Pseudoduganella albidiflava: one gene and its partner. The protein of the gene in region 2 binds, or shares a complex with, the protein of the main gene of each other region. Links are inferred from orthologs where the notes say so. Each region holds a gene or a part of one and is shown on either strand. Other genes may lie near its edges.

The links.
Region 1: the proteins of EYF70_RS24210 (region 2) and xseA are in contact, whole or in part, in a cryo-EM structure (PDB 8TXR), measured with the Escherichia coli proteins. The link is inferred for Pseudoduganella albidiflava from one-to-one orthologs.

The regions. Positions count from the first base shown.
Region 1 is NZ_CP036401.1:5,073,640-5,084,593, reverse strand. The notes cover bases 4,524-7,404. They hold xseA (exodeoxyribonuclease VII large subunit), read right to left. Parts: upstream 6,706-7,404; coding sequence 5,341-6,705; downstream 4,524-5,340. Other genes in these bases: EYF70_RS21035 (PEP-CTERM sorting domain-containing protein), read right to left, coding at 4,678-5,220; EYF70_RS21040 (LacI family DNA-binding transcriptional regulator), read right to left, coding at 4,524-4,596. In the rest of the region: EYF70_RS21050 (chitobiase/beta-hexosaminidase C-terminal domain-containing protein), read right to left, coding at 1-2,605; sodB (superoxide dismutase [Fe]), read right to left, coding at 2,869-3,447; more of EYF70_RS21040, read right to left, coding at 3,577-4,523; EYF70_RS21025 (MotA/TolQ/ExbB proton channel family protein), read left to right, coding at 7,701-8,306; EYF70_RS21020 (ExbD/TolR family protein), read left to right, coding at 8,316-8,738; lpxK (tetraacyldisaccharide 4'-kinase), read left to right, coding at 8,805-9,830; EYF70_RS21010 (Trm112 family protein), read left to right, coding at 9,811-9,987; kdsB (3-deoxy-manno-octulosonate cytidylyltransferase), read left to right, coding at 10,073-10,825; adk (adenylate kinase), read left to right, coding at 10,949-10,954. UniProt on the Escherichia coli protein: Bidirectionally degrades single-stranded DNA into large acid-insoluble oligonucleotides, which are then degraded further into small acid-soluble oligonucleotides.
Region 2 is NZ_CP036401.1:5,821,059-5,832,060, forward strand. What follows is about bases 7,222-10,150. They hold EYF70_RS24210 (exodeoxyribonuclease VII small subunit), read right to left. Parts: upstream 8,855-10,150; coding sequence 8,588-8,854; downstream 7,222-8,587. Other genes in these bases: dxs (1-deoxy-D-xylulose-5-phosphate synthase), read right to left, coding at 7,222-7,685; EYF70_RS24205 (polyprenyl synthetase family protein), read right to left, coding at 7,686-8,591; EYF70_RS24215 (aromatic ring-hydroxylating oxygenase subunit alpha), read left to right, coding at 9,163-10,150. In the rest of the region: EYF70_RS24170 (cob(I)yrinic acid a,c-diamide adenosyltransferase), read left to right, coding at 1-486; EYF70_RS24175 (hypothetical protein), read right to left, coding at 524-1,357; EYF70_RS24180 (hypothetical protein), read right to left, coding at 1,361-2,089; EYF70_RS24185 (sialidase family protein), read right to left, coding at 2,086-3,258; EYF70_RS24190 (LysR family transcriptional regulator), read right to left, coding at 3,518-4,420; EYF70_RS24195 (SGNH/GDSL hydrolase family protein), read left to right, coding at 4,530-5,768; more of dxs, read right to left, coding at 5,814-7,221; more of EYF70_RS24215, read left to right, coding at 10,151-10,263; EYF70_RS24220 (DMT family transporter), read left to right, coding at 10,338-11,002. UniProt on the Escherichia coli protein: Bidirectionally degrades single-stranded DNA into large acid-insoluble oligonucleotides, which are then degraded further into small acid-soluble oligonucleotides.

The DNA of each region.
Region 1 (10,954 bases), 750 kb from region 2 along the record:
CGGCCAGCAGCAGGCAGGCGTCTGGCTGCCCGTCTGCCACCGGCGCCAGGCGCAGGCGCAGGTGCGTGACGCCGGTGCGGTGGATGGCGGCCAGGCCGGCCGCGGAGAAATCGCCGGACCTGGCCGTGCCCGACGTGAAGCGGCCGACCTGCGCGGCGTTCTCCGCCGTTGCCGCGGCGTGCCAGTCGTCCCCGTGCAGCGTGCGGGACGCACCGAAATGGCCGCGCTGGACATCGATGCGGATCACGCGCCCGCCGGCCCAGGGATCGCCGGTGCGCGCGTGGCACGCCATTTCCAGGCAGGCGTGGCTGATGACCGCGTTATCCGGCAGCGCCGACGTATCGAACTGCAGGATGGCGCGGCTCTCGCCGCCGGCGCTGCCGATGCGCAGCATGCTGCCGGTACCGACCAGCACCTGCTCGCGGCCCTGCTCGCCACCGGGCCGGGCCACCAGGGTGCCGTTGCCCCGAGCATCGCTGGCAAACACCAGCCGGTCGGGATGCGCCCGCACCGTGAAGTCCGCGCTTTTCACGGGCTCGAGCTTGCCAGCCGGGCTGCAGGAACGGAAGCGCAGCCGGGCGGACCGGTCCAGCACGATGGGTGACGTATACGGCTCGCCGTGCGTTGCCGATGGCTCGCTGCCATCGAGCGTGTAGCGGGTCCACGCACAGGGCGCGGAAGGGCACAGTTCGATACGCACCGTGCCGGCGAAATGGCCGCCGGCCGAGGGGGCGATCCACGTTTCCGGGTACCTGCCATCGTCGATGCGCCAGCCGAAGGCTGCCAGGGCCTCGTGTCCGGCATGGTCCTTCGCATGGCACAGCAGGGCATGGTGGCCATTGCCGCGGATGCTGACCCGCTGCCTGCCGTCGAACGCTTTGCGCTGCGGGTTCCCGGCATCGGATGGATCGGAGCCATCGTCGGTGTAGTGTGCCAGCGTGCCGTCCCCAGGGACGGAAATGGTGGCATGGAAAGCGCGCGGATAGACGCCGGCCGGCTTGTCGCAGCTGATCTCTGGCTGGCGCGGGGCGCCCGGCTGACTGCCGTGGTGGCCGTGCGGCGCGGGCGATCCGATGCCGATGGCGAAATCCGGCGCCCCCGGTGCCGCCGGTGTACCGGGATCGCGCACCCAGTCGCCGTCGATGAAGTACAGGATGATCACGGCATTGCCGCCGAGTTCCAGCGTCAGCGCGACATAGTCGAAGACGTCCAGCCGCTGCGCGAGAAAGTGCTCGGTCAGCGTGGCTTTCACGAACTGGACCACTTTTTTCTCATACGTGCGCGATACCACCGGCGATGCCAGCCCGTCGGCATCGATCGCGATGAAATACAGCGTGGTCGTTTCGTGGATGACCGGATTGGATTGGGCCAGCCAGCGCGTCCTGTCGGTGCTGTGGAATACCGTTCCCTTGCTGGCCGCGGTCCTGACTTCGAGGCTGCCCTCGAAGGGGGGATCGTCGGGTGTCAGAATCGTGACCTCGGGGAGGGTGACGTTGACGCCGTACGCACGCTCCAGCGTGGCGCCATTGCTGGCAGTGAAGGTCACCTCCCACGCACCGTCCTGCGCGAGTGTCAGCGACTGGCCGTCGGCCAGCGCGCCTTCCTGCGTTTGCGCGACCGACTCGGTGAGGAAGCCGGCATCCACGGCTTTCGTCAGGCGCCTGGCCACCCAGCCGATGACGGCGCCGGCCGGGGAGACGGTGACGGTGACCTGCAGGTCCGGTCCGTGGCTGCCGCTTTCCTTGTCCACCGAGAAAACCACCGGCGGGGCGGGCGGGTAGCGGTTCAGGTAGCCCCGGAATGCATTGAACACCGGCTGGTTCTTGATGACCTTCTCATGGCCGTCCGTGCCCATGCCCACGTTGACCACCTTGTTGAGATCGGCACCCTGGCGCCGGCTGGTATCGCGATGCTGCTGGTCGACGAAATCGCCGCGGGCAATGACGGCAACGTAGCTCACCTGGTCGTCATCGACGGCGGTGGCGCCTTTCCACTCCTCGACGGGGGCGATCTGCCGCGAACTGTCGTTTTCACCGGACGGCGTGTCTTCGATGGCGACGTCGCCGAAGCGGTGCGACAGTATCTCGAACTGGCTGCCGGTGCGGAATTCATGGCTGCTGGCGGGCCCCAGGCCGTACTGGGCACCGGCGATGCTGACGAAGGTGCCGGCGGCGGCCAGCCGGTGGTCCGTATTGTTCCACTCGCCGTTGGCCTGCAGGCCCCGAAGATACCCGTTGACCATGCCGCAGCCCAGCGAGTGCGCGATGAAATCGACCCGCTGCACGCCCAGGTAGGCGCGCACGTCGTCGATGAAGCTGCGCACGGCGTCGATGTGGTCGCGGTGAACGTCGGGCAGCACGACGGCGGTGTTGTTCTCGCCGAGATAGTCGCAGCACCAGATTTCGCAATCCTGGTAGCCGGCGTCCTTCAGGAAGGCCTGCATGGCCGCCATGCCGTAGCGTGGATGGGCCGAATGGCTGGCATTGCCGTGCAGGAGGATCACCGGGCATTTCCGGCAGCGTTCACGGTGCGCGGCCTGGTCCAGGCTCGGGTCGCCGCCGAAGCCGGTCAGGCGGTGGGGAAAATCACGGGGGAACTGGTTCATGGCGATTCCTGCCTCCAGAGTGGTCGGTGGCATGCATGGCGCATGCCGGACGAAGCTTGCATGTCGCAAGCCGCTGTAATCGATGCCGGACGGCCAGCATGCGAGCAGGAGGGGCGGGGTGGCTTTGATCTACATCAATCGTCAGTGCGGGCTCTCGCACCGTCGATGGGGAAGCGCCAATGAAAACGGCCCGCGGAGGGCGGGCCGTGCGGGACTTGCCGGCCTGCTCCGTGCCAGGGCACAGGGGCAGGCGAGCGTCACATTCAGGCGAAGTTCTGGTTCACGAATTCCCAGTTGACCAGGTTCCACCACGATTCCACGAATTTCGGACGCGCATTGCGGTAGTCGATGTAGTACGCGTGTTCCCACACGTCGACCGTCAGCAGCGGCTTGTTTTCGGTGGTCAGCGGGGTGGCCGCGTTGGACGTGTTGACGATGTCCACGGTGCCGTCCGTCTTCTTCACCAGCCAGGTCCAGCCGGAACCGAAGTTGCCGACGGCCGACTTGCTGAACTCTTCCTTGAACTTGTCGAACGAACCCCACTTGGCGTTGATCGCTTCGGCCACCGGGCCGGTCGGCGCGCCGCCAGCGTTCGGCGCCATGCAGTGCCAGAAGAACGTGTGGTTCCAGACCTGTGCGGAGTTGTTGAACACGCCGCCGGAGGATTTCTTGATGATTTCTTCCAGGGACAGGTTCTCGAACTCGGTGCCCTTGATCAGGTTGTTCAGGTTCGTGACATAGGCCTGGTGGTGCTTGCCGTAGTGGTATTCCAGCGTTTCAGCCGAGATATGCGGTTGCAGGGCGTCTTTCGCGTACGGCAGTGGCGGCAGGGTATGTTCCATGTGCATTTCCTTATGAGGGGACTGAAGAATCAACTTTTACAAAACGTCCATCATTGTAATGCGTTGCCCGGCAGTCTGCCGAAATCCCACGTAAATAGTGAGGCTACAGGAAAGCACATAGCGTGCACGTCACTGCCGGGGCAGCGTGGTTTCACGCACCACCAGTTCGACCGGCGGCACCCGCGTGGGCACGCGGTCGCCGCTGATCAGGCGCAGCAGCGCCGTGATCGCCGTCAGGCCGATGTCGTACAGCGGCTGGCGCACGGTGGTCAGCGGCGGCGTCGTGAACGCCGAGCCGGGCAGGTCGTCGAAGCCCACCAGCGACACGTCTTCCGGCACGCGCACGCCCTTGCGGTACAGCGCGAGGCGCACGCCGTAGGCGCTCTGGTCGTTGGCGGCGAACACGGCGGAAAATTCCTGGCGCGTCTCGAACAGGTGGTTGATCGCGATGAGGCCGCTGTTTTCATGGAAGTTGCCTTCCACTACGAGCGCCGGGTCGACCGGAATGCCCGCCCCTTCCAGCGCCTTGCGGTAGCCGCGCAGGCGGCTCGACGCGTCGGCATGGCTGGGCGGGCCGGACACGAAGGCGATGCGGCGATGGCCCAGCTCGATCAAGTGCTGCACGCCCAGGTAGGCGCCGTGCTCGTTGTCCATCGTGAAGCCCAGCGCGTTCGGCGCATCGAGCGCGCGGCCGGTGACGACGATCGGGCGCTGGGTGGCGAAGTGCAGCAGTTCCTCGTCCGGCAAGTTGCCCGACAGGAGGATGATGCCGTCGACCTTGCGCGCCAGCAGCAGCCGGATGCGGTCCGCTTCTTCCAGTGCGCTCCAGTGGCCGGTGACGATCACGGAGGCGTAGCCGGTGCCTTTCAGGCCATCGTCGACGCCATGCAGCGTTTCATCGAAGAACGGCGATGAAATGTCCTGCACGATGATGCCGATCGTGTGCGTGCGGCCTTTCTTCAAGCCCTGCGCCATCAGGTTCGGCGCGAAATTGGTGCGCGCGATCGCCTTCATCACGGCTTGCCGCTTGTCGTCGGACACGCGCGCCGTGCCGTTCAGGATGCGCGAGACGGTCGAGGGGGAGACGCCGGCCTCCCGGGCGACGTCGAGCAGGGTCGAAGGCCCGGCTGCCACAGTTGGTTTTGTCAATTGTTTTTGTTCCACTAGTATCGGACCGGGGCAAGGTTACCATACTGCCCCGGTCGCCGGCGGGGCCGCCGGCCATCGCCTTCAAGTGCGGCGGCGGGCGGCGATGCCGGCGGCAAGAAGGCCAGTGCCGAGCATCAGCCAGGCGGAGGGCTCGGGAACGGCGGATACCTCGACGGTCAACACCGTTCCGTCGAACCACCAGGATTCCGTCACCGGGTATTCATGTTCGATCGTGGCGCCGACGGGAATGTTCCATTGCTCGATGGTGTAGTACTCCCACCCCGGCAGGATATAGCTGTAATACCCGTGGTACTCGACGTTACCGCCGATGACGTACTGCTGGAAACTCGCGCCGCAACTCGTGTATTCGCCGGCGCACCGCGGTCCCGAAAAATTATAGGAGACGAATTCGCTGATTTCGGTATTGTCGATCGTGTTGTCGCCATTGACGTCTTCGCCACGGAAATAGCCGCCCCACGTCGCTTCGGGCACCCAGCGCGGAGCGGAGTTGAGAGAACTCTGGTACCAGCCTCCCTTGTATTCGAACTCGTAGTGCATGGGGGCGGCGCGGGCGGACAGCGCGGCGCTTGCAAGAATCATAAAAGCCAGGGATTTCAATCGCATGACAATCTCCTCGCAATCGTTGATGGTCGGGAGCCGACCGGATTGTCAGCGTAGCACGCAGGGACGACTGCGCCGGACCCGATGTTTTACCAGCGCGACACTGTCACGGTGCAAGTCATGCTACTGGTCCAGGTGCGCCTGGACACCGGACACGGTGAGGTCGGCGCTGCCTTCGGCCAGCCGCACGGTCAGCTTGCGGCGCGGTTGCAGCTGGCCCGGCGAGCGCAGGATCGTCCCCTTGCTGTCGGTGATGATGGCGTAGCCGCGCTCCAGCGTGCGCTGCGGGTTCAGCAGTTCCAGCTGGGCCGCCAGTGCGCCCAGTCCCTCCCGGTTGCGTTGCAGGCGCGCCGCCACGTTCACCGTGCAGCGGTGCTGCAGCGCCGCCAGGTGGGCACGCACGGCGCGGGTATCGGGGCGCTGCGCGGCCAGCCGGCCGGCCAGGCGCTCCAGCGTGTGGCGCGCCTGGTTCAGGGGCGTGCGGTTGGCATGCATCATCGCGGTGGACAACGCCAGCAGCTCCAGGCGCTGCTGGCGGATGCGCGCGGTGGGGCTGAGCAGGCGCCGGCCCTGGTGGTCGAGGGTCTGGGCGGCATCGTCCAGCAGGCGCCGCATGGCGCGGCGCAGGTCCGCCGCATCGGCGCGCAGCGAGGCCAGCCAGTCGCCGCGCGGCGTGGCGGCCAGTTCGGCGGCGGCGGTCGGCGTGGCCGCGCGCAGGTCGGCGGCGAAATCGGCGATCGTGAAATCGGTCTCGTGGCCGACCCCGGAGATCACCGGCATGGCGCATTCGGCGATCGCGTACGCCACCGCCTCGTCATTGAAGCACCACAGGTCCTCGATGCTGCCGCCGCCACGGCAGACGATCAGCACGTCGCACTCGGCACGCGCCGACGCCGTGCGGATCGCGCGGGCGATCTGCTCGGCCGCCAGCTGGCCCTGCACCAGCGTGGGATACAGCACCACGTTCACGTGCGGCGCACGGCGGCGCAGCGCGATCAGCACGTCGCGCAGCGCCGCCGCCTGCGGGCTGGTGACGATGCCGATGGTGCGCGCGAACAGGGGCAGGGCGCGCTTGCGTTCCTCGTCGAACAGGCCGGCCGCGGACAGCTTTTCCTTCAGCCGCATGAACGCCTCGAACAGTGCGCCGACACCGGCGCGGCGGATCGCTTCCACGTTGATCTGGTAATCGCCCCGCGGCCCGTACAGCGTGACGAGGGCGCGCACCTCGACCTTGTCGCCTTCGCGCGGCACGAAGCCAGCATATTGGGCACGCCCGCGGAACATCACCGCGCGCACCTGGGCCGCATCGTCCTTCAGCGTGAAGTACCAGTGGCCGGAACTGGCGCGCGTGAAGTTGGAGATTTCCCCAGCGATCCAGGTCAGCGGAAAGGAGCGCTCGAGCAGGCGTGAAACGGCCTGGTTCAAGGCGCTGACGGTGATCACGGCGGCCTGGCCAGGGGTGGAATCGGGGCGGTCGAAGGTCGGCATCGGTAAGACTGTCCACAGAGTCATCAAGCGGTCATGCTTATGTCATATCTCGCCTAGAATCGCAAGGTGTATTTCCAAGCTACTGATTTATAAAGAGAAAAACGTATGCTGCATTCGTGGGCAGCGTAAGAATATTCTTACAAATCAAGGACTTCACTGTCGCGCTTCATTCTTACACACAAAGATATCCACAGAAATTGTGGGGAACCTGGCGCCGGCGGGCATGCCCTGCTGGAAATTTCCGCAGAACAATTTAACGCTTGTAAATCAGCCACTTGGGTGCGAAAGCTCACGCTTCCCCACAATTTTATCCACAGAAGCTGTGCAGAAGCGCGCCGCCCGGCACCCCGGCCGGGACCGTGCCGGGGACGGCGCGGACCCCGGCGCAGCTTGCCTATTTTTTGTGCGCAAACGCTTTTCCCTTATAAATCAATGCCATTGGGTAGTCGGCGGCGCCTTGCGCACAACATTGTCCACAGATTATGTGCAGAAGGGCCATACAGCACGCCGCGGCGGCCGGGAAGGGCAGTATGGACGGCTTTGCATGCTATTTAAGCAGGCTTATTTTATCCTTATGAATCAAGCGTTTGAAGAGAAGCCGAGGGCATTGCCAACAATCTTATCAACAGTTACTGTGCAGAAGCACGCCGTCCCGCATGGCCGCCCGATACCTCGCTGCAAGTTTTTTGTGCATGACCATAATATTGTTCAAGATCAATGACTTGCGGAGGGATAGGGACCGTTGCCAACAATATTGTCCACAGAAATTGTTGAGAACGGCGTCGGTCCGGCCGGGCAGCGATGCTGCCTAAAAAACAGGCTATGAGAAAATTCCTCTCAGAATCAATGGCTTGCGTTGTGGATTGCACATTGCGCACAATCTTTTCCACAGAATTTGTGCAGAACACGGCGCTCGCGCACTGCGCCTGTCCACACTTGCCGTTGGCACGGCAACACGCTACATTGCGCGTCTGCGCTATCTCAAGGAGTAAGACTTGCTCGCCATCTTTCAAGCTGCCGGCTGGCCGATCTGGCTGCTGCTGATCGCCTCCATCGTGGCCACCGCGTTGATCATCGAACGGCTGATGGCGCTGCGGCGCGCGCGGATCATTCCGCCCAACCTGCTCGATGAAGTGGTGCGGGTGTATCGCAGCGGCAATATCACGCCGGAGATCACCGGCAAGCTGGAGACCAGTTCGCCGCTGGGCGTGGTCCTGTCGGCCGCGCTGCGCAACGTCAACGCGCCGCGCGAAGTCATGAAGGAATCGATCGAAGAGGCGGGCAATGGCGTGGCCCACACGCTGGAGCGCTTCCTGACCACGCTGGGCACGATCGCCACGCTGGCACCGCTGATGGGCCTGTTCGGTACCGTGGTCGGCATGATCGAGATCTTCGGTGCGCAGAATCCGGCCGGCACCAACCCGGCGCAACTGGCGCACGGCATCTCGGTGGCACTGTACAACACCGGTTTCGGCCTGGCCATCGCGATGCCTGCGCTGGTGGCCTACCGCCACTTCCGCGCGCTGGTGGACGGCTTCGTGATCCAGATGGAGCAGCAGGCCGTGCGCTTCGTCGACATCGTCCACAACGAGCGAAAGTAAGGGCGCCGCATGAATTTCCGCAAGGGCCGGCGCCGGGAAGACCCGGAGATCAACCTGATCCCGTTCATCGACGTGCTGCTGGTGATCCTGATCTTCCTGATGGTGACCACCACCTACAGCAAGTTCACCGAACTGCAGATCACGCTGCCCACGGCCGATGCGCAAAAGGCCGTCGAGCAGCCGGACCAGATCGACGTGACCGTCGATGCCAAGGGCAACTACACGATCAATGGCGAACCGGTGTCGTTCCGCGACGTGGCCGGACTGGCCTCGGTGCTGAAGGCGGCCGCCAGGCCGGGCAGCGATCCGGTGGTGGTGGTCAATGCCGACCAGTTCGCGATGCACCAGATGGTGGTCAACGTGATGGAGGCGGCGCGGCTGGCCGGCTTCGGCAAGCTGACGTTCGCGGCGCAGACGGGCAGCGGGAAATAGCGTTGTCCCGAGTGCTGACGACCCGGCGTGCCCGGGCATGACAAGACGTACTACACGACGCACGACATGAGCCTCGAATCCACGCTCACCCGCGCCTGGCTGCGACGCGGCCCGCTGGCCTGCGCGCTGTATCCCGTATCGCTGCTGTTCCGGGCGCTGGCCGGCCTGCGCGGCCTGCTGTACCGCGCCGGCGTGCTGAAGTCCAGCCGCCTGCCGGTGCCGGTCATCGTGGTCGGCAACATCTTCATCGGCGGCACGGGCAAGACGCCACTGACGATCTGGCTGGTCGAGCAGCTGCGCGCGCGGGGCATGCGGCCGGGCGTGGTGTCGCGCGGCTTCGGCGGCAAGGGCGATGGACCGCGCCCCGTCACCGCGCTGTCGACGCCGGCCCAGGTGGGCGACGAGCCGGTGCTGATCGCCACCCGCGCCGCGTGCCCGGTGTTCGTCTGCCGCGACCGCGTGGCGGCGGGCCGGGCGCTGCTGGCCGCGCATCCGGAAGTGGACGTGATCGTCACCGACGACGGGCTGCAGCACTATGCCTTGCAGCGCGACGTGGAGGTGGTGCTGTTCGACGGCCGCGGGGTGGGCAACGGCTGGACCTTGCCGGCGGGGCCGCTGCGCGAGCCGCCCTCGCGCCGGCGCGATGTCACCGTCGTCAACGTGCCGGTACTGGCGCCGCAGCTGGCGGCCAGCGTGGGAGGCACGCCATTCCAGATGACCCTTGCCGGCACCGTTGCCGAACGCCTGGCGGACCGCCGCGACCGCGTGCCGCTGGCCCGGATGGGTGGCAAGGGCCGGCTGGTCGCCGCCGCCGGCATCGGCAATCCGCAACGCTTCTTCCGCATGCTGGCCGATGCCGGGCTGGCGTTCGAGGAATTGCCGCTGCCCGACCACCACGATTTCCTCGACCGGCCCTTTGCGCGCGTGGCGGCGGACGCGATCTTGATGACCGAGAAGGATGCAGTAAAATGCGCGCATATCGAAGAACTGAGGGACGATCCGCGGCTGTGGGTCGTCCCCGTCGGCGCGCAGCTCGATGCCGCGCTGATCGCACACATTGTGGAGAAATGCCGTGGAAGCACGTTTGCTTGACATCCTGGTCTGCCCCGTTTGCAAGGGCCCGCTGGAATACGACAAGAAGGCCCAGGAAATGATCTGCCGCGGCGACCGCCTGGCCTATCCGGTCCGCGACGGCATTCCGATCATGTGGGCCGACGAAGCCCGCACGCTGCAGGACACCGCGGAGTGAATGACTGCGAAATCGCCGCAGAGGACATCCGTGCCGCCTGGATTAGCATCCCTCGCATGCGCGCCGACCTGAACATCGAGACACCGTGACCTTTACCGTCATCATTCCCGCGCGGCTGGCGTCGACCCGGCTGCCGAACAAGCCGCTGGCCGACCTGGCCGGCAAGCCGATGGTGGTGCGCGTGGCCGAGCGCGCCGCGCTGTCCGGCGCCGAACGCATCATCGTCGCCACCGACCACCCGTCCATCCTCGACGCCTGCGCCGCGCACGGCATCGCCGCGCTGATGACGCGCGACGATCATCCTTCGGGCACCGACCGCATCGCCGAGGTGGCACGCGCGCTCGGCCTGCCGCCCGGAGCGGTGGTGGTCAACCTGCAGGGCGACGAGCCGCTGATCGATCCGGCGCTGCTGGCCGCGTGCGCCGCGCGCATCGGTGCCGGCGTGCCAATGGCCACCTGCGCGCATCCGCTCCACGATGCCGCCGACTCGTTCAATCCGAACGTGGTGAAAGTGGTGCTGGACAAGGCCGGCCGCGCGCTGTACTTCAGCCGCGCCACGATCCCCTGGGCCCGCGATGCGTTCGCGCAGTCCCGTCCCGCCGTGCTTCCCGCCGGCTATGTGCCATTGCGCCACATCGGCCTGTACGCCTACCGCAACGATTTCCTGCAAGCCTATCCGCTGCTGGAAGTGTCGCCGCTCGAGACCATCGAAGCGCTCGAACAGTTGCGCGTGCTGTGGCATGGCCATCCTATCGCCGTGCACGTCACCGACGCGGCACCGGCACCCGGTGTCGATACCCCCGAAGACCTGGAACGGGTGCGCGCTCACTTCGGCTGAGCGTTTGACGTTTTTGCATCCCAAACGGCCTCCCGAAGTGGCGTTGGGCCGGCGTTTTGTGGTAAGTTTCGTCACTAATGACACACTTACCATCAAACTATTAAAATTGTTTTAGGAATTTTCATGCGT
Region 2 (11,002 bases):
AGCCGCACGCGCAAGGACAGCGTGCGCGTGCACGCCATGGGCGATGTCGATGAATTGAATTCGAACCTGGGCGTGCTGCTGTGCGAAGCGCTGCCGGACGAGCTGCGCGACGAGCTGGTGTCGATCCAGCACGACCTGTTCGACCTGGGCGGTGAACTGTGCATTCCCGGCTACCAGCTGATCAAGGAAGAGCACGTGGAACGGCTCGATGCGCTGCTGGAGAAGTACAACGGCACCTTGCCGGCGCTGACGGAATTCATCCTGCCGGCAGGCTCGCGCGCCGCGGCGCTGGCGCACGTGTGCCGTACGGTATGCCGGCGCGCCGAGCGCAGCATCGTCACGCTGGGCAGCGAGGAAACCATCCACGACCACCCGCGCCAGTACGTCAACCGGCTGTCGGACCTGCTGTTCGTGCTGGCCCGCGTGCTGAACCGCTTTGCCGGCGGCAGCGACGTGCTGTGGCACCACGACCGGAAGCGCAGCTAAGTCGCTACCGCTGCCCGGCCGGGAACGTGCCGGGCGATCACTCCTTGCCGTTCGGGTGCAGTGCCAGGTAAGGCTCTGCGCCGGCGCCGGCACTCAGCAGCCAGCCGGTCATCAGCAGGAACACCAGCAGCATCGCGAACAGCGCGCCCACGCGGCGGCGGTCGGCCGGCCCTTCGAAGATGGGCGGCTTGCCGTAGCCGATGCCGAGGAAGTAGGCGATGAAGACCGTGGCCAGGTAGTGCACGGCGCCGAACATTTCGCCCAGCTCGCCCTTGCGCGGGTGGTCGATCACCAGGTGGGAGATCGCCACCAGCACGATGTAGATCACCGAGGCGGACAGCGGCGGCAGGTACAGGCCGAAGCGCTCGACGAAGTCGCGGATCGCCGGGCGCTTGCGGGCCAGCAGCGGCAGCACGATGTTGTGCGTGAGGCCGGCGATGGCGATGAGTTTCAGCAGGATCGTCTTGTGGATGCTGCCCTTCTCGCCGATCGCCAGGTTGTGCAGGTTGGTTTCCCCCTGGCGGTTGTTCTGGGCGAAGTATTCAGGCGTGGTGACATTCAGGATGCGCTGGAACCAGCTGATCTCTTCCAGCGCGGCCAGCGCCACGATGCCGGCCAGGCCGGCCAGCGCCAGCAGCGGCAGGTCGATGCGCCGCCCGCGCTGCCAGTGTTCGAGCGCGGCGAAGGCCAGCAGGCCGGACGTCACGGCAAAGCACAGGAACTGCATCCACTCGACGATACCGTCTTCCACCAGCAGGCGCTGCAGCTTGGCCGGGTCGCCGGACCATGCCATGGCAAGCCCCATCACGAAGACATTGACGAGGACCGCCACGGCGATCGCCGGGTGGATGTACCACTTGTTCTGAACCACGTATTACTCCCTTAGCGTTTGAAGTTGTTCGATGCCGGCCGCGCCCGCGGGCACCGGCTCGGCCGCCAGCAGCGGGGCTGGCTGCGGCGGCTGCAGCGGCGGCAATGGTGGCTGGACGGCCGGCACGCGCGCTCCCGCGGCCTGGCGCACGCCGGCGGCCACGGCCGAACCCAGCGCCCACATCCACAGCAGCGGATCGAGCAGCGCGTCCCACAGGTTCCCCGTCGGCAGCCGCAGCAGCGCGTACAGCAGCAGGCCGGCCAGCAGGGCCAGCGCCGGCTGCAGCGCATGGCCGCGCCAGATCGCATACGCGCAAGCGGCGATCGCCACGATGCCCAGCAGCGGCGCGCCCACCGCGCCAAAGCCGCCATGGTACAGGCCCAGCGCCAGCACGCCAAAGGTATCCAGGTACAACGCCGCGCCGCCCAGCGCCAGCGGCAACGCCATCGCCAGCGGCAGCACCATGCGGGGCGCGCTGCCCTGCCGCCGCCGCTCCAGAGCCACCAGGCTGAGGCCGACCAGCAGGCCGCTCGGGTACTGGAAGGCCAGGGTCAGCCACCAGGATGGCGACCAGGTGCCGGGCAGCGCGCTCAGTACCACCAGGCCGGCGGCCACCACGCGCCAGTGGCGGCGGGCCAGCTGCGGCACGCAGGCCGTCAGCAGGGCCACCAGCACCAGTGCCCACGCCACGTGTCCGTAGACGATCTGCAGGGCGAGATCGGGCAAGGTCATAACGGCTCCTTTCCAGGGGTGATGCGCAGCAGGTGATGGGCGATCGCCTGCCGCTGATGGGTGTACGTGATGTGCAGCTGGTCACCCACCTGCTGCATGGTCGGGTAGGAAAACTCGTCGCCCGGCTTGCCGCTGACGATGTCCGCCAGCGGGCGCCAGGTGCGCGCATCCGTCGACAGCGCCAGCGACAGCACGTTGCGGTCCGATCCGCCCGCCGCCACGTGGTTGTACAGCATCAGGAAATTGCCGCTGGACAGGCGCAACGCGGCCAGCGACGTGCTCTGGTTCGACAGCTGCGACGGCGCCAGGTCTTCCCAGCTGTTGCCGCCATCGCGGCTCAGCGCCTGCTGCACGCGCTGGCCTTCGCCGGCATCGCGCATCCAGGCCCGCACCTCGGTGGCCGAGACGGGCACGATGGCCGGCTGCAGCGACGAGGTGCCGCTGCCGATGCGGCCGATGCGGCGCGGTTCGCCGCCGGCGTCGAACGACATCAGCATCGGGTACTTGTTGCCGATCTCGAAATAGACGGGCAGCCACCAGCCGCCATCGGCCAAGGGCACCGCCGACGTGCGCACCAGCGTGCTCGTGTTGAACAGCGGCGACAGCGGCAGCACGCGGCGCACCGTGAAGGTCGCGCCATCGTCGCGCGAGTGCATCTGGACGATGCGCGAGGCCGCCCAGCCGCCCAGGCCGGTGGCCACCACGTACAGGTGCACCGTGCCGTCGGGCGCGGTCCAGGCCACCGGGTTGCCGATGCGGCGTACGCCGAAGCCGAGCGCCTTGCCCAGCGATTCGCGGCTGGCCACCACCCAGTTATTGCTCCAGGTGCCGTTCGACCAGCGCGACGCGTAGACCTTCACATCCGGCCCGCTCTCGCGGCTGCCGGCCCACCAGAACGACAGCAGGTCGCCGCGTGGCAGTGCCGCCAGGGCGCTGGCATGCGCGGACGGCACGCCGGCCGGCATCGGGATGATCGAGCGGCTGACTTCGTTGATGGTGATGGGGGTCGGTGCGGTGACCGTGGTGCCGGCGACGGCGGGCTGCTCGGCCCGCTGTACACCGCCGGACCAGCGCAGTGCTTCCGCGGCGGCGGCACTCGCCAGCGCAATGATGCAGGCCAGCGCGACCAGCTTGCCGGTGCGCCGGACAGGTGGGCGTCCTGCTCCCATTCCGTCTCCGAAAAAGATGGACATGAGAACTGTTGACGTGTTTCCCTGCCCAGCATGAATACCGGCTTGTGCGCTTTGATCCGCGACAAGCTTCGACTTGGATTTTCGCCATGCGTTTTGCGCGGACGAAAGCCGGTATCCTACAGGAAAAACTAACGGAGGGGGTAAGTCAGCCGCTTGCCCGCCCGGGTAATTGTCATGCAGCGGGTGTTTGTTAAAGAGACGGAAATATTTCCATTGCCACTCTCGCCATACCGCGTCAGGCCACGCCGTCGAACCCGGGAAGTGCCGGCAGGCGCGCGCCGAGGAAGTCGATCAGGGCGCGCGCCCGCGCGCTGCGGTGGCGCCCGGCCAGCAGGTGCACTTCCTGCGGTGTGCCATGCCAGCCCGGCAACACAGGCTGCAGCGTGCCGGCGTCCAGCAGGTCGCCCACCAGCCATGCCGGGCACAGCCCGATGCCGGCGCCCTGCGCGAGGCTGTCGCGGATCGCCAGCGCATGGTTCACCCGATAGCGGCTTTTCACCGTCACCGCCACGCTGCGGCTGCCATCGTGCAGCGTGACCACGTCGCCGGCCGGCAGCCAGGCAAAGCGCACCTGCTCATGTTGCGCAAGCTGGTCCGGCGTCCGCGGCGGCGCATGGCGCGCCAGGTATGCCGGCGCCGCCACCAGCAGCCGCGCCGATACCGCGACCTTGCGCGCCACCATGTCGCCCGGCAGATCGCCGCCCAGCCGCACGGCCACGTCGACACCCTCTTCCACCAGATCGACCATCCGGTCGTTCAAGATCAGTTCCAGTTCAATGGCCGGATGCAGTGCCAGGAATTCCAGCACCAGCGCGTTGAGACGGAACTGCCCCAGCGCCACCGGGGCGCTGACACGCAGCAGCCCGCGCAGGGCCGCGCCGCCGCCACGCGCCTCCGTGACAGCGGCATCGAACTCGGCCAGCAAGCCGCGGGCCCGCTCATGGAAGCGCCGCCCCTCGGCGGTCGGCGCCAGGCTGGTGGTCGACCGCTCCAGCAACCGCGCACCGACCTCGCGCTCCAGTGCCGCGATGACCTTGCTGACGGTCGGTTGCGTGGTGCCCTCCTCGCGCGCCACGGCGGACAGGCTGCCCAGCTCCACGGCGCGAACGAAAAATTGCAGCGAGCGGATCGTATCCATGGCTTCCCCCATTCCAGTCTGGAATGAATGATAGTCGATCCTGCCTCCTACCCAGCGTGGATGGAATGACCGAGCATGAGCTCTCCCTATCCATCGACCAGGAGCCATCATGTTCACCATCCGAACCTTCAGCGCAATCCTTTTTGCCGCCGCACTGGCCATGCCCGCCTACGCCGCGTCAGACTGGCAGGCCAGCTGGTACGCGGCGCCACAGCCGGCCTGGGACGCTACCTTCGCCCTGCCGACCAATGTGCCGGCCAGCGTTGCCGGCAGCACGGTGCGCGAGGTGCTGCGGCTTTCCACCGGCGGCGGCAGCGTGCGCGTGGTGCTGTCGAATCGCTATGGCACGGTGCCGCTGGCCGTTGGCGCGGTGCGCATTGCCCGCACGGCGAGTGAGCCCGGCGCCACGTCCGCCATCGACACCGCCAGCAACCGGGCACTGACTTTTGCCGGCAGCACGGAGTTCACGATCCCGCCAGGCGGCACGGCAACCAGCGATCCTCTCGCGTTCCCGGTCGTGCCACTGGAACGCCTGACCATATCGACCTGGTTCCCCGGCCCGGCACCACTGGCGACCTTCCACTGGGGCGCCCAGCAAACCGGCTACCTCGCCGCCGGCAATGCCACGGCGGCCGCAACGCTGGACACAGCGCAGCGCTTGCAAGGCCGCGCCTTTCTCGCCGCCGTCCACGTCGCCGGACAGGGCAGGACCATCGTGGCGCTGGGCGATTCGATCACCGATGGCAATGGCTCGACACCGGACCGGCACCGCCGCTGGCCGGACCTGCTGGCCGAACGGCTTGCACCGCAAGGCATCGCCGTCGCCAATGCCGGGATTTCCGGCGCGCGGCTGCTGTCGTCGAAGATGGGCGTGAAGGCGATCGAACGGTTCGACGCGGACGTGCTGGAGCAGCCCGGCGTGACGGCCGTCGTAGTGCTGCTGGGGACAAACGATATCGGCTGGCCCGGCACCCCGTTCGCGCCGCAAGACGCGCCGATGACGGCGGAGCGGCTGGTCGACGGCTACCGCGCGCTGATCGCCCGCGCCCATGCACGCGGCGTCCGGATCATCGGCGGCACGCTGCCGCCATTCCGGGATGCGCTGCCCGGCACGCCGTTCGAGGGGTACTGGACGCCGGCCAAGGACGCGCTGCGCCGCGAAGTCAACGCCTGGATCCGGACCAGTGGCGAGTTCGACGCGGTGGCCGATTTCGATGCCGTGCTGCGCGATCCGGCCGATCCGTCACGGCTACATGCGGAATACGATTCGGGCGACCACCTGCATCCGGGCGATGCGGGCTTCGCGGCGATGGCGCGGGCCGTGCCGGCCCTTCCGCGCACACAATGAAAAACGGCGCCGAGGGCGCCGTTTTTCATGCCGCCGGCATAGCCCTCAGCCGTTGTTGACCACCAGCCGCGGTTCGCCGCCGAAGAAGCGGGTCTTGATCGATCTGGCGATACCGTCGGCATCCAGGCCCACGCTGGCCAGCAGCTTGGCCGGGTCGCCGTGGTCGATGAACTGGTCGGGCAGGCCGAGGATCAGCAGCGGCTTGGCGATGCCCGCTTCGGCCAGCGCCTCGGCCACGGCGGCGCCGGCGCCACCCATCGTGCAGCCCTCTTCCACCGTGACCAGGTAGTCGTGCGACGCGGCCAGTTCCTTCACCAGCTCCACGTCCAGCGGTTTCACGAAGCGCATGTTGGCCACCGTGGCGTTGATGCCGTCGGCCGCCTTGAGCGACGGCGCCACCATCGCGCCGAACGCCATGATCGCCACGCGTTCGCCCTGGCGGCGCAGTTCGCCCTTGCCCAGGTCGATGGTGGTCAGTTCCGGTGCAATGGCCGCGCCGATGCCGGCACCGCGCGGGTAGCGCACGGCGGCCGGGCCGGGATACTGGTAGGCGGTGGTCAGCATCTGGCGGCATTCGTTCTCGTCCGATGCGGCCATCACCACCATGTTCGGGATGCAGCGCAGGTAGGCCAGGTCGTAATTGCCGGCGTGCGTGGCGCCATCGGCGCCCACCAGGCCGGCGCGGTCCAGCGCGAACGTCACGTCCAGGTTCTGCAGCGCCACGTCGTGGATCAATTGGTCGTAGGCACGCTGCAGGAAGGTCGAATAGATCGCCACCACCGGCTTCATGCCTTCGCAGGCCAGGCCGCCGGCGAAGGTGACGGAGTGCTGTTCGGCGATGCCCACGTCGAAGTAGCGCTTCGGATATTCGGCATGGAAGCGCACCATGCCCGAGCCTTCGCGCATCGCCGGCGTGATGCCGACCAGGCGCTCGTCCTGCGCCGCCATGTCGCACAGCCAGTTGCCGAACACTTCGGTGTACGTCATCTTGGCCGGCGCCGTGGCGGGCTTGATGCCTTCGGCCGGGTTGAACTTGCCGGTGCCGTGGTACAGGATCGGTTCCGCCTCGGCCAGCTTGTAGCCCTGCCCTTTTTTCGTGACCACGTGGAGGAACTGCGGGCCCTTCAGGTTGCGGATGTTCTGCAGCGTGGGGATCAGCGAATCGAGGTCGTGGCCATCGATCGGGCCGATGTAGTTGAAGCCGAACTCCTCGAACATGGTGGCCGGTACCACCATGCCCTTGGCATGTTCTTCCAGCTTCTTCGCCAGCTCCAGCATCGGCGCCGGCAGCACCGACTTGCCGACGTTCTTCGCGGCCGCGTAGAACTGGCCGGACATCAGCCGCGCCAGGTAGCGGTTCAGCGCACCCACCGGCGGCGAGATCGACATGTCGTTGTCGTTCAGGATCACCAGCAGGTTGCAGTCTTCTTCCACGCCGGCGTTGTTCAGCGCCTCGAACGCCATGCCGGCCGTCATCGAGCCGTCGCCAATCACGGCGATCGCGTGGCGCTGTTCGCCCTTGATCTTGGCGGCCAGCGCCATGCCCAGCGCGGCGGAGATCGACGTGGACGAGTGGGCGGTGCCGAACGTGTCGTATTCGCTTTCCACGCGGCGCGGGAAACCGGAGATGCCGTCGAGCTGGCGCAGCGTGTGGAACTGGTCGCGCCGGCCCGTGAGGATCTTGTGCGTGTAGGTCTGGTGGCCCACGTCCCACACGATGCGGTCGTGCGGCGTGTTGAAGACGTAATGCAATGCCACGGTCAGTTCGACGGTACCGAGATTGGACGACAGGTGGCCGCCCGTCTTCGACACGGAATCGAGCAGGAAGCTGCGCAGTTCGTTGGCCAGCGGTGCCAGCTGGTGGCGCGGCAGCTTGCGCAAGTCGGCCGGGTTGTTGATGGTTTGAAGCAGGTTCATTTATGCCTTCCGCTGCACGATCAGGTCCGCGAGTTCGCGCAGGCGCTGTGCGCCGTCGCCAAAGGCGCCGAGCGCCGCGTGGGCGTCGCGCCGCAATTGTTCGGCCAGGGCGACGGATTCGTCGAGCCCGAGGATCGAGACGTAGGTGGGTTTGTTGTCGGCGGCATCCTTGCCGGCCGTCTTGCCGAGGGTCGCCGAATCGGCGGTGGCGTCGAGCACGTCGTCGACGACCTGGAAGGCCAGGCCGATCGCGCGGCTGTACGCATGCAGTGCTTCCAGTTCGGTCGCCGACAGGTCCTTGCCGGCCAGCGCGCCCAGCACCACGGAGGCACGCAGCAGCGCGCCCGTCTTCAGCTGGTGCATGCGCTCCAGTTGTTCCAGCGTCAGTGCCAGGCCCACGCTGTCCAGGTCGATCGCCTGGCCGCCGCACATGCCGGCCGAACCCGCCGCGTCGGCCAGCAGCCGCACCATGGCCAGCAGGCGCGCCGGCGGAATGCCCTCGGCACCGGCCAGCACCGTGAACGCCCGCGATTGCAGCGCATCGCCGACCAGCAGCGCGGTCGCTTCATCGTAGGCCACGTGTACCGTGGGTTTGCCGCGGCGCAGGTCGTCGTCGTCCATGCACGGCATGTCGTCGTGCACCAGCGAATACGCATGGATCATTTCCACGGCCGCCGCCGCACGCGACAGCGCCGGCGCATCGGCACCGAACAGGGCACCGGCAGCGTAGACGAGCAGCGGGCGCACGCGCTTGCCGCCGCCCAGCAATGCATAGCGCATTGCTTCGTGCAGTTTCGCGGGTTCGGCGGTGTCGGCCGGTAAATACGCGGACATGTCCGCTTCCATGCCTTGCTGGATGCCACGCATCCAGTCCTGGAACGTGACGGCGTCGGGTGCGAACGTCATTGCCCGCCCTCGTCGCTGTCGGCGAAGGGCTTGAGCATGTCGCCTTCCAGGATTTTCACCTGTGATTCCACTTTTTCCAGCTGGGCGGCGCAGTATTTCACCAGTTCCGAACCGCGTGCGTAGGCCGCGACCGACGCCTCCAGCGGCAGTTGGCCGGATTCCATCTGCGTGACGAGCTGCGCCAGCTCGGCCATCGCCTCTTCGAAGGAGGCAGGCGCGGGGGCGGGCGCGGCATTCTCACCGCTGTTAATTTTATTGACCATGTCTTGATTTTGACTCAGTGCTGGAGTTTAGCCCGTTATTTTAGAACAAAGTGTCCCGCACGGTCCAAAATGACAACCCGGCCGGGCGTGCCATGTTGCAATTGCGGCCAGGGCGGCACCCCTGTTTGGCGAAAGGGAGCACAATGCCGGTCGCATCGGGGGTGAAACGAAGATTTATCGGCAGTATCACGCCGTTCACGCTATAATCTCCGGTTCTGTCCGAAACACCCGTTCTCATACTCTGAATTCAGGTCTTTGCGGATTCTGTCTCTTCTTGGTTTGCAGTACTTTAATTAAGGGGGGTTGGGATGTCCGATCTGGGTACCCACGCCAGGCTGGCGCGCTCGCACGCGCAACTTCCGGTCCACGTCTACTTTGACGAAGCGCTACTGCAGCGTGAAATGCAGCAATTGTTTCAGAACGGCCCACGCTACGTGGGCCATGAACTGATGGTGCCGAACATCGGCGACTTCACCACGCTCGCCTCGGAGAACGAGGGGCGCATGCTGGTCCGCAATGCCCAGGGTATCGAACTGCTGTCGAACGTCTGCCGGCACCGCCAGGCACTGATGTTCAACGGGCGCGGCAATGCCAACACGATCGTCTGTCCCCTGCACCGCTGGACCTACGACCTGAAGGGCGAACTGATCGGCGCACCGCATTTCCCCGAGACGCCGTGCCTGAACCTGCCCAAGGCGCCGCTGCAAAGCTGGAACGGCCTGTTGTTCGAGCAGAACGGCTACAACGTGATGGACAAGCTAAAGGACATGTCCGTCACGAAGGACCTGGACTTCACCGGCTACATGCTCGATCACGTGGAAGTGCACCACTGCGACTACAACTGGAAGACCTTCATCGAGGTCTACCTCGAGGATTACCACGTGGAGCCGTTCCACCCCGGCCTGGGCGGCTTTGTTTCCTGCGACGACCTGCGCTGGGAATTCGGCGCCGATTACTCGGTGCAGACGGTGGGCGTGAACCGCGGCCTGAAGAAATCCGGTTCGGACGTCTACCAGCGCTGGCATGAACAGGTGCTCAAGTTCCGCAACGGCGAAGCACCGCCGTTCGGCGCGATCTGGCTGACGCTGTATCCGAACATCATGGTCGAGTGGTATCCGCACGTGCTGGTGGTGTCGACCCTGTGGCCGGAAGGCCCGAACCGCACGAAGAACGTGGTGGAGTTCTACTACCCCGAAGAGATCGTGCTGTTCGAGCGCGAGTTCGTGGACGCGGAACGCGCCGCCTACATGGAGACGGCCGTCGAGGATGACGAGATCGCGCTGCGCATGGATGCCGGCCGCAAGATCCTGCTGGACCGGGGCACCACGGACGCGGGGCCGTACCAGAGCCCGATGGAAGACGGCATGCAGCACTTCCACGAATGGTACCGAAGTAAAATCGCCGTATAAATAAAACGATAACGAGGGGACAGATCCGGATCGCAACGGACTGTCCCCTCGATCATTTGAACAGAAGGAATGCAATGCAATCGCTGTGGATGTTGTTCGCCAGTTTTCTGTTCGCCGCCATGGGCGTGTGCGTGAAGCTGGCCTCGGATATGTTCTCCACCTCGGAGATCGTGATGTACCGCGGCATCGTGGGCGTGACCGTGCTGCTGGTGCTGATCCGCCTGCAGGGCGGCACATTGAAGACGCGTTTCGCGATGGGCCACCTGTGGCGCAGCGTGGTGGGCGTGATCTCCCTGTGGCTGTGGTTCTACTCGATCGCCAAGCTGCCGCTGGCCACGGCGATGACCCTGAACTACCTGTCGCCGATCTGGATCGCCGTGTGGCTGTTCGCGCATTGCTGGTGGCAGGCGAAGAACCAGGTGGCATGGCCGCTGCTGGTGGCGGTGGGCATGAGCTTTGTCGGCGTCGTGCTGCTGCTGCAGCCGGCGTTCCAGTCGGACCAGCTGGTGTACGCGCTGATCGCGATTTTCTCGTCGATCCTCACGGCGGTGGCCTACATGCAGGTGCGCAAGCTGGGCCTGGCCGGCGAGCCGGAAAACCGCGTGGTGTTCTATTTCGCCGTGTCGAACGTGGTGGCCGGCCTGCTCGGCACCGTGGCCGAAGCGGGTGGCGGCCCGGTCGTGTTCCACTCGCTGAACAGCGAATATGGTTTCCTGCTGCTGCTCGGCATCGGCCTGTT